One region of the Desmospora activa DSM 45169 genome, then DNA from elsewhere that is predicted to be linked to it. Evidence: riboswitches for the same ligand, from Rfam matches in the RefSeq annotation. Region 1 holds a riboswitch; each other region holds the start of a gene.
What was found. Region 1 has a riboswitch for S-adenosylmethionine ahead of metX (homoserine O-acetyltransferase MetX). Riboswitches for the same ligand answer to the same signal wherever they lie in the genome.

Region 1 (3,139 bases):
GAAATCCTTAAATACGTAAAACTTCTTTGCTCATAGCATTACCGGCAGAGCGCCGGTAACCAACAAAAACTATTCAATAGGCAAGAAGTTTTAACGCATTTGCCACATTTATTGTACTCCCAAGCTTCCTAGAGCGTCAAGGTAAGGGATTCTCACATATTGGAAAGGTATACCTCTACACAAGATAAAATGGGCTTTTATTCATTTTGATATCCACCAAATCGTCACATTTTTAAACGGTGGGTACCGTATCCGAGAGAAAAGCCTGAATGGGAGGAGCCAATTTATCAAACTGGACCAAAAAAGCATCATGGCCGTAATCCGAAGGAAAGGTAAACAGGTAGCTCTCCTTTCCCTCCGCAATCAGCCAACGGTGCAATTCTCGCTGTTGATACGCCGGAAACAGTTGGTCATCTTCGATTCCAATTACCAAGACCGCCGCTTGCACCCGAGCTAAAGCCCGTCGGGCTCCTTCCCGTCCCCGTCCGATATCATGGGTATCCATTGCCTTCAACAATGTCAGATAACTATTAGCGTCAAAGCGGTCCACCAGCTTATTTCCTTGATAGCGAAGATAACTCTCCACTTGAAACAGGCTCTCCTGGTTCAATAACGGTCCACTTCGCTGCAAATTTCGACCGAAACGGTGCTCAAACAACCGCGGAGTGCGATAAGTGACCATCCCCACCATCCGCGCAACCGCCAACCCCCGGATCGGTCCTGAGTCCGGATAGTAATCTCCTCCTGCAAAAGCAGGATCTGACCGAATGGCCTGACGGGCAATCTCGTTAAAGGCGATTGCCATAGCATTTAGCGATGGTGCTGTCGCAATCGGAATCAGCCGCCGCGACATTTCGGGATATAGTATCCCCCACTCCAACACCATCATGCCTCCCATTGATCCGCCAACAATCGCCTGCAAGTGATCCACCTTCATTTGTGCTAAAACTTGTCGTTGTAACCGCACCATATCCCGAATCGTCACCAATGGAAAGGAAGATCCATAGGGACGACCGCTCTGTGGACAGATAGAGGCGGGACCGGTCGTGCCGTTGCATCCCCCCAACACATTCATCGTAATCATGGCGAAGCGGTCGGTATCGAGCGGTTTTCCCCTTCCCACCAGTTCATCCCACCAACCTGGATCCCTTTCATCCCCGACAGCATGAGCATCTCCTGTCAAGGCGTGACAAATTAGAATCACATTATCCTGTCCCGGCTTCCAAGCTCCTGCGATTTCTACCGCCACTTCCACTGCCGTCAACTCTTTTCCGCACTCCAGCAAAAACCGATCAACGCGCACCTGTCGCCGTTCCACGCCCTTTTCCGCTGTTTTCATTTACAATCCTCCTCGACCATTCCGCGCGCTGAGTATTATCAAGCAAAAAGCCCGGCACCTTCCCAAATGGAAGAGGCCGGGCTGCGCATACACACATGTCCCGCCCCTCTTCCCATCTTCCTGGACATATGTCCAGCAGGAGTTGGCACCTTTCCCTGATAGGGTGGTTGCCGCAGTGTCATCGGGCCAGTCCCTCAACCGCTCTGGATAAGAAGAAGGTTTATGATTTTCCTTATGATAAGATGGTTTTAACTTTACTGTCAAGCCGTATTACCCACGTGCCCGAATTTGTACCTGGGGTGTTTGACTCACAGGTGTGGCCTGAGGGTGTTCCAACCAACACGCTACCTGATGATCTTCCGAAACAGAGTACACCTCCGGCATTTCATCATGGCAAATATGCATCGCATGTGGACAACGATCGGCAAAAGGGCAACCCAGGGGAGGATCAAACAGATCCGGCGGTGAACCGGGAATCGGGGTCAACTCCTCCTCCCGTTTCCAATCTAGCCGCGGCATAGAGGCCATCAACCCCCAAGTGTAGGGGTGACGGGAGTGATGAAAGATCTCTTCCACTCTGCCGGACTCCACCACTTTTCCGCCGTACATCACCGCCACCTGTTGCGCCATTTCCGCTACAACCCCTAGATCATGGGTGATCAAAATGATGGCAGTCTCCGTTTTCTCCTGAAGCTCCTTCATCAGCTCTAGAATCTGCGCTTGGATCGTTACATCGAGGGCAGTCGTCGGTTCATCGGCGATTAAAACCTTTGGATTGCAGGAGAGGGCGATGGCGATCATCGCCCGCTGCCTCATCCCCCCGCTAAATTCGTGCGGAAATTGATTCACCCGCTTCTCCGGCGTAGGAATGCCTACCAGTCGCAGCATTTCCACCGCTTTTTGCCGTGCATCTTCCCGGGTGAGCTGTTGATGCCACATCAGCCCCTCCATTATTTGCTTCCCTACTGTCATGGTCGGGTTTAACGAGGTCATCGGGTCCTGAAATACCATTCCGATCTCCGAGCCACGAATCCGAAACATCTCCCACTCCGACACCCGTGCGAGATCACGCCCGGCAAAGAGAATCTCACCTTCCTCCATCTGCCCAGGGGGAGAGGGAATCAAGCGGAGAATCGCTTGTGCGGTCACACTTTTTCCACTGCCCGACTCTCCTACGATGGCCAATGCTTCTCCTTTGCCTACTTTTAGATTGACTCCACGAACGGCGTGCACAGGACCGGCATGGGTATGAAAGGTGACCTTTAAATTTTTAATCTCCAATATAGATTCCATCGCCTACCACTCCTTCGGGCAAAGCCCCTTCTAATGCGTTGTCCTTTAGGGCTACCTCTCCTTCGGGCAAAGCCCCTTCTAATACGTAGTCCTTTAGGGCTACCTCTCCTTTGGGTAAATGCCCTATTTCCCTATTTTCGCATTTTGGGGTCCAACGCATCGCGCAAACCGTCTCCCAGGGCGTTAAAAGCCAGCAGCGTCAAGCTAAGCATAAAGGCCGGGAAAAAGAGACGCCACCATTCATCGGACAAAATCACCACCAAGGCATCGTTGATCATGGTGCCCCAGCTGGCGATCGGCGCTTGCACCCCTAGACCTAAGAAGCTGAGAAATGCTTCCGCAAAGATGGCGCTGGGAACCGTAAAGGTGAGCATGACAATGATCGGTCCCATCGCATTTGGGATCAAATGCTTTTGCATCAGCCTGCGAGTATCGGCCCCTAGGGTGCGGGCAGCTAATACAAATTCCTGTTGTTTTAACTGCAACACCTGCCCTCTGACAAGACGG
Region 2 (3,139 bases), 1.4 Mb from region 1:
CATCGCTGTGGCCACCGATAAATTTGGTTGCGCTGTGAATGACAATATCTGCCCCCAGCTCCAAGGGACGCTGAAAATACGGGGTGAGAAAGGTATTATCAACAACAGTGAGCAGACCATGGCGCTGGGCAATCTCGGCGATCCCCCGTAAATCGGTCACTTTAAGCGTAGGATTAGAAGGGGTTTCCACATAAATGGCTCGAGTATGAGGTTTGACCGCTGCCTCTACCGCCGCCAGATCAGTCGTATCCACAAAATCGGCCTCAATCCCCATCCGCGGCAACACTTCGGTCAGAACGCGAAAGGTTCCCCCGTACAGATCGTTGGAGACAACCAAATGATCCCCGGTGGAAAAGAGAAACAAAGTACTGGAGATCGCCGCCATTCCGGAAGCGAAGGCAAACCCGCGACACCCACCTTCCAACTGAGCAATCGTCTCTTCCAACGCGTGGCGGGTAGGGTTGCCGGAGCGGGCATAATCATAGACACCGGGCTGGTCCACATCCGCTTGGTGAAAAGTGGAGGCCTGATACAACGGGATACTGGCCGCCCCAGTAATCGGATCAATTTCGTTGCCGTTGTGCAGTAACCGTGTTTCAAACTTCATCGCTTTACACACCCTTTCCCGTGGTAACCGTCGAGCGGGCTTGGTCCAAAGCATAAGACAGGTCGGCGGTCAGATCGTTCAAATGCTCAATTCCCACTGACAGGCGCAACAACCGATCACAAACACCCACTTTACGCCGTATCGGTTCAGGAATGTCGGCGTGGGTCTGGGTGGCGGGATAAGTAACCAAGCTTTCCACTCCCCCTAAACTTTCGGCGAAGGAGATCAAACGCAGGTAGCGTAGAAATTCCGGTACCCACTCCGCCTCGCGGATGCGGAAGGAGAGCATTCCGCCAAATCCGTCGCTCTGTGCTTCCTGTATCTTTCGTTCCTCAGGGTCGAGGGAGGGATAAAACACCTCATCCACTGCGGGATGGTTCTGCAAAAACTGTGCCAATGCCATCGCATTTTCCTGATGTTTTTCCATCCGCAGGGCCAATGTCTTCATCCCGCGCATCAACAACCACGAGTCCTGGGGGGAGAGGACCGCTCCAATTCCGTTGTGTAAGGCAGCCACTTTAGCGGATAATTCCTCTCCCTTAGTGACAATCAACCCCGCTAGCACATCATTGTGACCGCCTAAGTATTTGGTACCACTGTGTAGGACCACATCCGCTCCCAGCGCCAACGGACGCTGACAATAGGGTGTCATAAAGGTGTTATCGACGATAGAAAGCCAACCCCACTTATTGGCGATATCGCAGATGGCCTTAATATTCGTCACCCGCATCAAGGGATTGGTGGGTGATTCGACAAAAATCCCCCTGGTATGAGGAGTAGCCGCCGCCTTTACCGCTTCTACATCCCTAAGGTCAACATAACTGAAAGATAAACCGTATCGGCTTAACACCTCTTCAAATAAACGATAGGTTCCGCCGTACAAATCCAACGAAACAATGAGGTGATCCCCCTGCGAAAAAAGGCCCATCACCGTTTGAATCGCCGCCATGCCGGAGCTGGTCGCAAAACCGGCATCGCCGCCTTCCAATTCAGCAATCGCATCTTCCAAGATTGTGCGGGTGGGGTTGGCGGTACGGGTATAATCATACCCCGTCGATTCACCTAACGCCGGATGTTGGTAAGCAGTAGAGTGATAAACGGGAAAGCTGACTGCCCCTGTTCGCTCCTCCCGACCGTTTCCAATCTGGGCCAACAGTGTCTCCCGGTGTAAACGTTCCTGGTTATGATGACATCGATCTCGATCCATCGTTCTCTCTCCCTTGCTTTATCCTCCAAATTAAAAACCCTTCCGATAAGGAAGGGATGGTTTCAGGGATTCTCCCCCCTTATCTGTCAGATCCCTAACCGGACCTGCGAGAATTGGCACCTTCCGACACATCTGTCGGGGTTGCCGGGCTTCATCGGGCTCGTTCCCTCCGCCGCTCTTGATAAGAGACAGTTTACCTATAAAATTGTCGCACAATGCATAAAACTTGTGTTTCATTATATCGAGGTCCAGGTGCATCGTCAAGAGCAGATTACAAAAAAGGGATCATGATTTAGCAAATGCAACACAATACTATACAGCTGACCGTAATATTATTCATTTCACTGCAAAACCTTCTCTAGATGGGGCTTGCTGGTATACACTAAAAAAGTGAGCCCCATCGAGCAGAGCGGCTATCCCGCGTCGCAAGGAGGAATCCGAATGTCACAAAATCAAACCATGATCCAATTGACGGAAAAATATGGCGCCCACAACTACCACCCGCTGCCGATCGTCATCGCAAAGGCGGAAGGGGTGTGGGTGGAAGATGCAGACGGCAACCGATATATGGATATGTTGAGCGCATATTCCGCCCTCAACCACGGCCACCGCCATCCGCGACTGATCCAAGCCTTAAAAGAGCAGGCGGATAAAGTAACCCTCACTTCCCGCGCATTTCACAATGACCAACTGGGACTTTTTTACCAACGGGTGTCCCAATTGACAGGTAAATCGATGGTATTGCCGATGAACACCGGGGCGGAAGCGGTTGAAACCGCCATCAAAGCGGTGCGCCGCTGGGCCTACGATGCAAAAGGAGTCCCCGCGGACCAGGCGGAAATCATCGTCTGTGAAGAGAACTTCCATGGTCGCACCCTGGCTGCCGTCTCCCTCTCTTCCAACGATGAATACAAACGCGGTTTCGGTCCCCTGCTTCCTGGAATCAAGGTGATCCCCTACGGAGATGAAGAAGCCCTGCGCCGAGCCATCACTCCAAATACCGCCGCTTTTTTGGTGGAGCCGATCCAGGGAGAGGCGGGTGTGATCGTACCCCCACCAGGATCCCTTAAAAATGCTGCCGCCATCTGCCGCGAAAACCGTGTACTGTTTGCCGCTGATGAAATCCAGACCGGGTTTGGACGGACCGGTCAACTGTTTGCCTGTGATTGGGAAGAAGTAAAACCGGATTTAATTATCATGGGAAAAGCCCTTGGCGGTGGGATTCTACCCATCTCCGCCGTTGCCGCCGACGAGGAGATTCTCGGTGTTTTTGAACCTGGTTCCCATGGATCTACCTTTGGTGGGAACCCGCTGGCTTGTGCTGT
Region 3 (3,139 bases), on a different contig from region 1:
AAACAGAACCAACACGATAAAGGGGACCGCACGAAATAAATTGACAAAAGCGGCAATGATTCGCTGTAACCACGGTTGGGCTGCAATCTGTCCACGATCAGTGATCACCAGTAGGATTCCGAGAGGAATACCGAAGAGGGCGGTAAAAAAAGTGGAGATCGCGACCATATACACCGTCTCACCGCTTGCCTGCCAAACCAGCGGCCAATCAACTTCCGCTAACACCTGCCGTCACCTCCTTCTCCGATCGCTCTCGAAACCGTATCGCCACTTTTTCTACGGTTGAAGGCTCCCCTTCCAAGGAAACCGTCACCGCTCCATCCACAGTCAGTTCCCCTGCTACTAAGTGAATCCGGACTCCATTTGTAGCGGCTTCCTTTTGCAGATGCGGTAACAACTCCCTCCAGTCGTCGACTGAAAACTGCAGCCAGACACTAGTTTCTGCGTCGGCCTGGGGTTGCTCCGCTCCTTCCAGCAATGTCTGCTTCACAAATTGGGCGGTTACTTCATGGCGCGGCCGTTGGAAGATCTCTTCCACTTCCCCCAACTCAATCACACTGCCCCCGTCCATCACTGCCACCCGCTGACAGATGGCGCGAACTACGCTCATTTCGTGTGTAATCAGCAGCAGTGTAATTCCCGTGTCGCGGTTGATTTCCCGCAACAATTGCAGGATGGAGGCTGTCGTCTCCGGATCGAGGGCGGATGTCGCCTCATCACACAACAACACCTTGGGATCGTTGGCCAAAGCACGGGCAATGCCGACACGCTGTTTCTGCCCCCCTGACAGTTGTGAGGGATATGCCGTTGCCCGTTCTTTTAATCCGACACGATCCAACAGCCGCTTCACCCGCTCCTCAATTTCGTCCTTAGGGATTCCTGCCACTTCCAAGGGGAATGCCACATTTCCCCATACCGTTCGTGACCATAACAGGTTAAAGTGTTGAAAAATCATTCCCATCTGTAAGCGCGCCTGGCGCAACTCTTTTTCATTTAAGTGGTGAATGGCTTGACCGTCCACATACACTTCTCCGGACGTCGGTTTTTCCAATCCGTTTACCATTCGCAGGAGCGTGCTTTTACCGGCACCGCTTCTGCCGATAATGCCAAAGATCTCACCTTGTTGAACATCGATATTTACTCCGGATAACGCTGTCACCGGCTGATTTCCTCTTTTTACGGGAAACTGTTTGGATACTTCTTTCAGTTGAATCACAACCTACACCTCCCTTACAACATAAAAAAAACTTTCTGGCAGATACGCAGAAAGGTTGTGTCCAAACTCTCCACTCTCATCTGTCAGAACCTTTACCAGTTCCGCAGGAATTGGCACCTTTACCGCTATGCAGTCGGTTGCCGGGTTTCATCGGGCCAGTCCCTCCACCGCTCTGGATAAGAGAATCCAATTATTCCTATTGGTCGAGAATGATTTTAGCATGAGAAACGCAACCCGTCAATATTTTCGTTTTTGCGAACCGTTGATCGTCGTTTGTTAAGGGTTTTACCCAAGCATTACATTTCCTTTACAAATTGCCGTTCCCACACTATTTTCGGGGGATATGCCGTATAATAAAAACTAATCAAGAGGTCACGGAGGTGCCCTGTATGAATTACCCTGTTGTTGGTAAATCGTTCTTGTTGGGCATTTTCAATGCAACATGGATGAGTATTCCCCTGTGGTTTTTGTTATACCTTACCCTCCGTTTGGTTTTCTAATCGAGAGGTTTACATGAAAATAGAACCGATTATGGTGAAGAATAAAAAAGGTTGCCATTGATTGGCAACCTTTGTGTGTGTTGATGATTCATTTTTAACGCGCTCCGCTACCGGAGAGAACAACCCAGACGGTGCGGTACAGGATTTGCAGATCCAAGGCAAACGATTGTCGCCGAATGTAATACATATCCATAAAGAATTTTTCTTTGGGAGTAGCATCATAACCACCGTTCACTTGAGCCCAACCCGTCAAACCCGGCTTAATGGTTAGCCGCTTTTTAAAGTTGGGGATCTCTTTGGCGAACTTCTCCGTAAACACCCGTCGTTCCGGACGTGGACCGATCAGACTCATATCCCCGTGCAAGACATTGATCAATTGTGGCACTTCATCGATGCGAGTCTTACGAATAAAGCGGCCCACTCGTGTGACGCGCGGATCATCCTTGGCAGCCCACTGCGGTCCATTTTTCTCAGCGTCAATCCGCATTGATCGCAATTTAATCACATGAAATGGTCGACCGTTTAACCCCACTCGTTCTTGCTTATAAAAGACCGGACCTCTTGATTCCAGTTTAATGGCAATCATCGTCAATACCATGACAGGAAGAATAAACACTAAGAGCGCAATCGAAAATAAGATTTCAAGTATTCGCTTTGCCACAGGATACATTCCTGTTTGCTCATGCGATGGTTGAAGATCAACCGAACTCGCTTGCGAATCGCTTTCGTAAGCCATCGCTTTTGAACGCATCCGCAAACCACTCCTGCCGTAATAAAAATAGTTGAAAACAGTAATCACTTACCAGAACTTCACCAACTGGTAACCAGTATACTGGAGATCTAACCGGTTGGCAATACGCGATTAGGCGTATTTTACGTTATCTTTACAATTCTGTTACAGCCGTTCCACGCTGGAGTAAAACCCTGTTTTGCAAAAGGTAATCCAAGCTTTGTATAAGGCCTTCTTCCAGGCTGACCTTAGGCTTAAACATCAGATGGCGTCGCGCTCCGTCAATATCAAAATAACTATGTTTAATATCCCCTTCTCTGTCAGGACCATAGGAAACAGAAATCGGTTTATTTGACACCTTTTTCAAAAGCTGTACCAACTCATTAATGGAAGTGGAAATACCCGTTCCAATATTGAGCACTTGGTTTTCGGCCCGTGACAGTGCCGCGATATTGGCAGCGGCAATATCGGATACATGAATATAATCCCGGGTTTGTTCCCCATCCCCGTCAATTCGGAGTGGTTCCCCCTTCAAAATGCGCTCCAGGAAGATGGCAATCACCGCCCCCTCCCCTTTGCTGATCTGCCGTTGCCCGTAAACATTGGCATAGCGCAAAATGGTAAAGGGGATTCCATAGAGATCTTGATACGCTCTTAGATAGTACTCCGGTGTAAATTTGGAAATCCCGTAAG
Region 4 (3,139 bases), on a different contig from region 1:
TGGAGACGCCCAAGATAATTTGGCAAGCGGGAAGCACTTCTTTGATCCGGCGAATCCCTTCCACCGTCTCCTTCGCGGAACCGATGTACGCCTGATCCCCGGTTCCCACTGGAAACACCAACGGATCAAAGATAATATCCTCCGCTGGAACGCCATAGCGGTCAACCAGCAACTCATAGGAGCGACGGGCAATGGCCAGCTTTTTATCCGCTGTTACCGCCATTCCCTCTTCATCGATCGTTCCTACCACCACAGCAGCGCCATAGCGGTGAAGTAGGGGAACCACTTCCGCAAAGCGCTCCTCCCCGTCTTCCAAATTGATGGAGTTGATTACCGCTTTTCCCTGGGAAAATTTTAAGGCCGCCTCAATCACTTCGGGATCGGTGGAATCAATCATCAGCGGCACTTTCACCTTATTGACGACAAAGGAGAGAAAGCGGGCCATATCCTCCTGTTCATCCCGATCCGGGTCCGCTAAGCAGACATCGATAATCTGTGCTCCTCGCTTCACCTGTCGACGGGCGATTTCCGACGCTTCTTCATATTGGCCCTCTTGGATCAAATCGCGAAACTTGCGCGAACCGATCACATTGGTACGCTCCCCCACCATCACCGGGCGATTGTCCGCTTCCAGAAACAAAGGCTCAATCCCGGATACCGCTGTCAACGGTTCCCGGTTTTCCGCACGGGGTTTTTTATGTCGCAACGCCTCCGCCAAAGCTCGAATATGTTCCGGCGTCGTGCCGCAACAACCTCCTGCCATATTGAGCCAACCTTGATCGGCAAAAGCGGTCAATTTTTGCGCCAATGCCTGTGGTGTCTCATGATAGTGCCCATCTTCATCGGGCAATCCTGCATTGGGATAACAACTGACACCACAGTGCGCCATCCCCGCCAAGGTGCGCAGGTGATCCCGCATAAACTCCGGTCCAGTGGCACAGTTGAGCCCCACCGTCAGCGGCTTTAGATGTTGGATCGACAGATAGAACGCCTCTACGTTTTGCCCTGCCAACATTGTGCCCATCGGTTCAATCGTACCGGAAATCAACAGAGGTAGACGCTGGCCTGTCTTTTCAAATGCTCGTTCAATCCCGATCCCCGCCGCTTTCACATTGAGGGTATCCTGGGAGGTTTCCAGCAGCAACGCATCTACTCCACCGTCCACCAATCCGCGGGCTTGCTCCTCATAAGAGTCGATCAGCTCCTCAAAAGTGGTACCTCCGGTGACGGACAGCGTTTTGGTGGTCGGACCTAACGCTCCGGCCACATAGCGAGGACCACCTTGATGACCGAATTGCTCAACCGCTTCCACTGCACAGCGGGCAGCGGCCACATTGATCTCATAGGCGCGCTCCTGTAATTCATATTCTGCCAACACAATCCGGGTCGCACCAAAGGTGTTGGTTTCAATCATATCGGCGCCCGCTTCTAGGTACTCCAAGTGGATACGACGAATCACATCCGGCCGCGTGAGATTGAGCATCTCATTGCAACCGTCATACTCCTCACCGCCAAAATCTTGCGGCTGTAGATCGGCATCCTGTAAGCGTGTCCCCATCGCCCCATCCAGGATCAAAATCTTTTCGGTGAGACGTTGTTGGATAGAAGGTCGTTTCAAAGTTGCAGTCATAACATCAGCCCCTCGGCAAAATGAAGTAAATCGTCTCAGTAAATAAATCGTCTCAGTAAATACGAAAAAACCTCTCATCTTCTCATGATGAAAGGTTGGGTGAATAAGTTCACGTCTCTCATCTGCCAGAGAAGATCTCCGCAGGAATTGGCACCACACCGTTAATGGAAACGGCAGGTTGCCGGGCTTCATCGGGCCAGTCCCTCCACCTCTCTTGATAAGAGATTACTATACAATTTTGTACCAAATGCGCTCAATTGTTTATTAACTATAGAGGAATTCATCTATTTTGTCAATGAAAAAGCCCAAGCGATGTCATGAAGTGAGACTGCTCATAAACCCTGGTAATGGGAGGAGGGGAGTGATTTCCGGTGTAGCGCCTTTTACACTAAAGCACAAGTCTTGCTTCAGTCACTTCAGTTCCTCAGTCTCGCTTTGCACGAAAGCACAAGTCTCGCTTCAGTCACTTCGTTCCTTAGTCTCTCTTTGACCGACAACCCAGCGGAGTCGTCTCCGCAGTCCCCAACCGTAACCCTACCCTAATGGGGTTACTTTTTCGACTTCATGCTTAGAGATCGGTATACTGGGCAGAATACGTCGACAAGAAGCCCCTTTTCACTACTAAAATAACTCAGAGGAAATATAAGGGGTTTAGCAACCGTTTAAGCAGGGAAAACGGTTTTGATTCCTATCATGTCAAAAAATGATTGTGGAGGTTTTTTGGTGAAGAAATTATCGATCGGATTCCTGTTACTGATACTGACGGTCGCCGTGGCAGTCGGTTGTGCCGGGGCCGGTGACTCCGCCGAAGGTAAAATCGTCGTCTCCGGAAAAGATTGGACAGAACAATGGATCCTGGCTCACATCTACGGCGAGTATTTAAAAGCGCACACTGATCTGGATGTGGAAGTGAAGGAAGGGTTGGGATCGGAAACCGTCTTGACGGAAGCGATGAAAAAAGGCGATGTGGATATGTATGTGGAGTATAGCGGTACAGGATACCTCGTCTTCTTAAAACAACAGTATATCCCCGATACCGACCCGGCAGAGATATACGAGCAAACGAAAAAAGGTTATCTAAAAGAGTTTAATTTCCAATGGTTGGAGCCGATTGGATTTGCCAATAACCATGCCTTAGCCGTCACTGCGGACACCGCAAAAAAGAAAAACCTAAAAACCTTAAGCGACCTCAAAGGAAAAGCGGAGCAAATGAGTATCGGTGCTCCCGGAACTTTTTATGAACGGGAAGACGGGTACAAGGGCTATACCAAACAATACGGTTATGAATTCGGCAAAACGGTCTCCCTGGATGAAGATGTGATGTATACCGCGGTTAAAAATGGTGAGGTGGATCTGATTGTAGCTTTCTCCACTGACCCTCGCATCGAGCAATTTAATCTTCAACCCTTGGAAGACGACAAAAAGTATTTCCCACCCTATGACGCCGCTCCTGTCATCCGTAAGGAAGTACTGGACGCCAACCCCGGACTGGAAGAGACGATCAACGAA

Region 2: it holds a riboswitch for S-adenosylmethionine, as region 1 does, so the genes downstream of both, C8J48_RS10610 (aminotransferase class I/II-fold pyridoxal phosphate-dependent enzyme) here and metX (homoserine O-acetyltransferase MetX) in region 1, are expected to answer to the same signal.
Region 3: it holds a riboswitch for S-adenosylmethionine, as region 1 does, so the genes downstream of both, C8J48_RS14830 (methionine ABC transporter ATP-binding protein) here and metX (homoserine O-acetyltransferase MetX) in region 1, are expected to answer to the same signal.
Region 4: it holds a riboswitch for S-adenosylmethionine, as region 1 does, so the genes downstream of both, metH (methionine synthase) here and metX (homoserine O-acetyltransferase MetX) in region 1, are expected to answer to the same signal.

The regions. Positions count from the first base shown of each region.
Region 1 is NZ_PZZP01000001.1:778,427-781,565, reverse strand. It holds gene metX (homoserine O-acetyltransferase MetX) at 233-1,339, opposite strand; SAM riboswitch class I at 1,449-1,553, opposite strand; gene C8J48_RS03770 (ABC transporter ATP-binding protein) at 1,610-2,632, opposite strand; gene C8J48_RS03760 (ABC transporter permease) at 2,764-3,139, opposite strand, start outside.
Region 2 is NZ_PZZP01000001.1:2,184,871-2,188,009, forward strand. It holds gene C8J48_RS10605 (aminotransferase class I/II-fold pyridoxal phosphate-dependent enzyme) at 1-607, opposite strand, end outside; gene C8J48_RS10610 (aminotransferase class I/II-fold pyridoxal phosphate-dependent enzyme) at 612-1,814, opposite strand; SAM riboswitch class I at 1,891-2,002, opposite strand; gene C8J48_RS10615 (ornithine--oxo-acid transaminase) at 2,256-3,139, shown strand, end outside.
Region 3 is NZ_PZZP01000002.1:326,706-329,844, forward strand. It holds gene C8J48_RS14825 (methionine ABC transporter permease) at 1-225, opposite strand, end outside; gene C8J48_RS14830 (methionine ABC transporter ATP-binding protein) at 209-1,216, opposite strand; SAM riboswitch class I at 1,290-1,399, opposite strand; gene C8J48_RS14835 (sugar transferase) at 1,811-2,452, opposite strand; gene C8J48_RS14840 (SDR family oxidoreductase) at 2,601-3,139, opposite strand, start outside.
Region 4 is NZ_PZZP01000002.1:131,021-134,159, forward strand. It holds gene metH (methionine synthase) at 1-1,630, opposite strand, end outside; SAM riboswitch class I at 1,746-1,854, opposite strand; gene C8J48_RS13945 (ABC transporter substrate-binding protein) at 2,354-3,139, shown strand, end outside.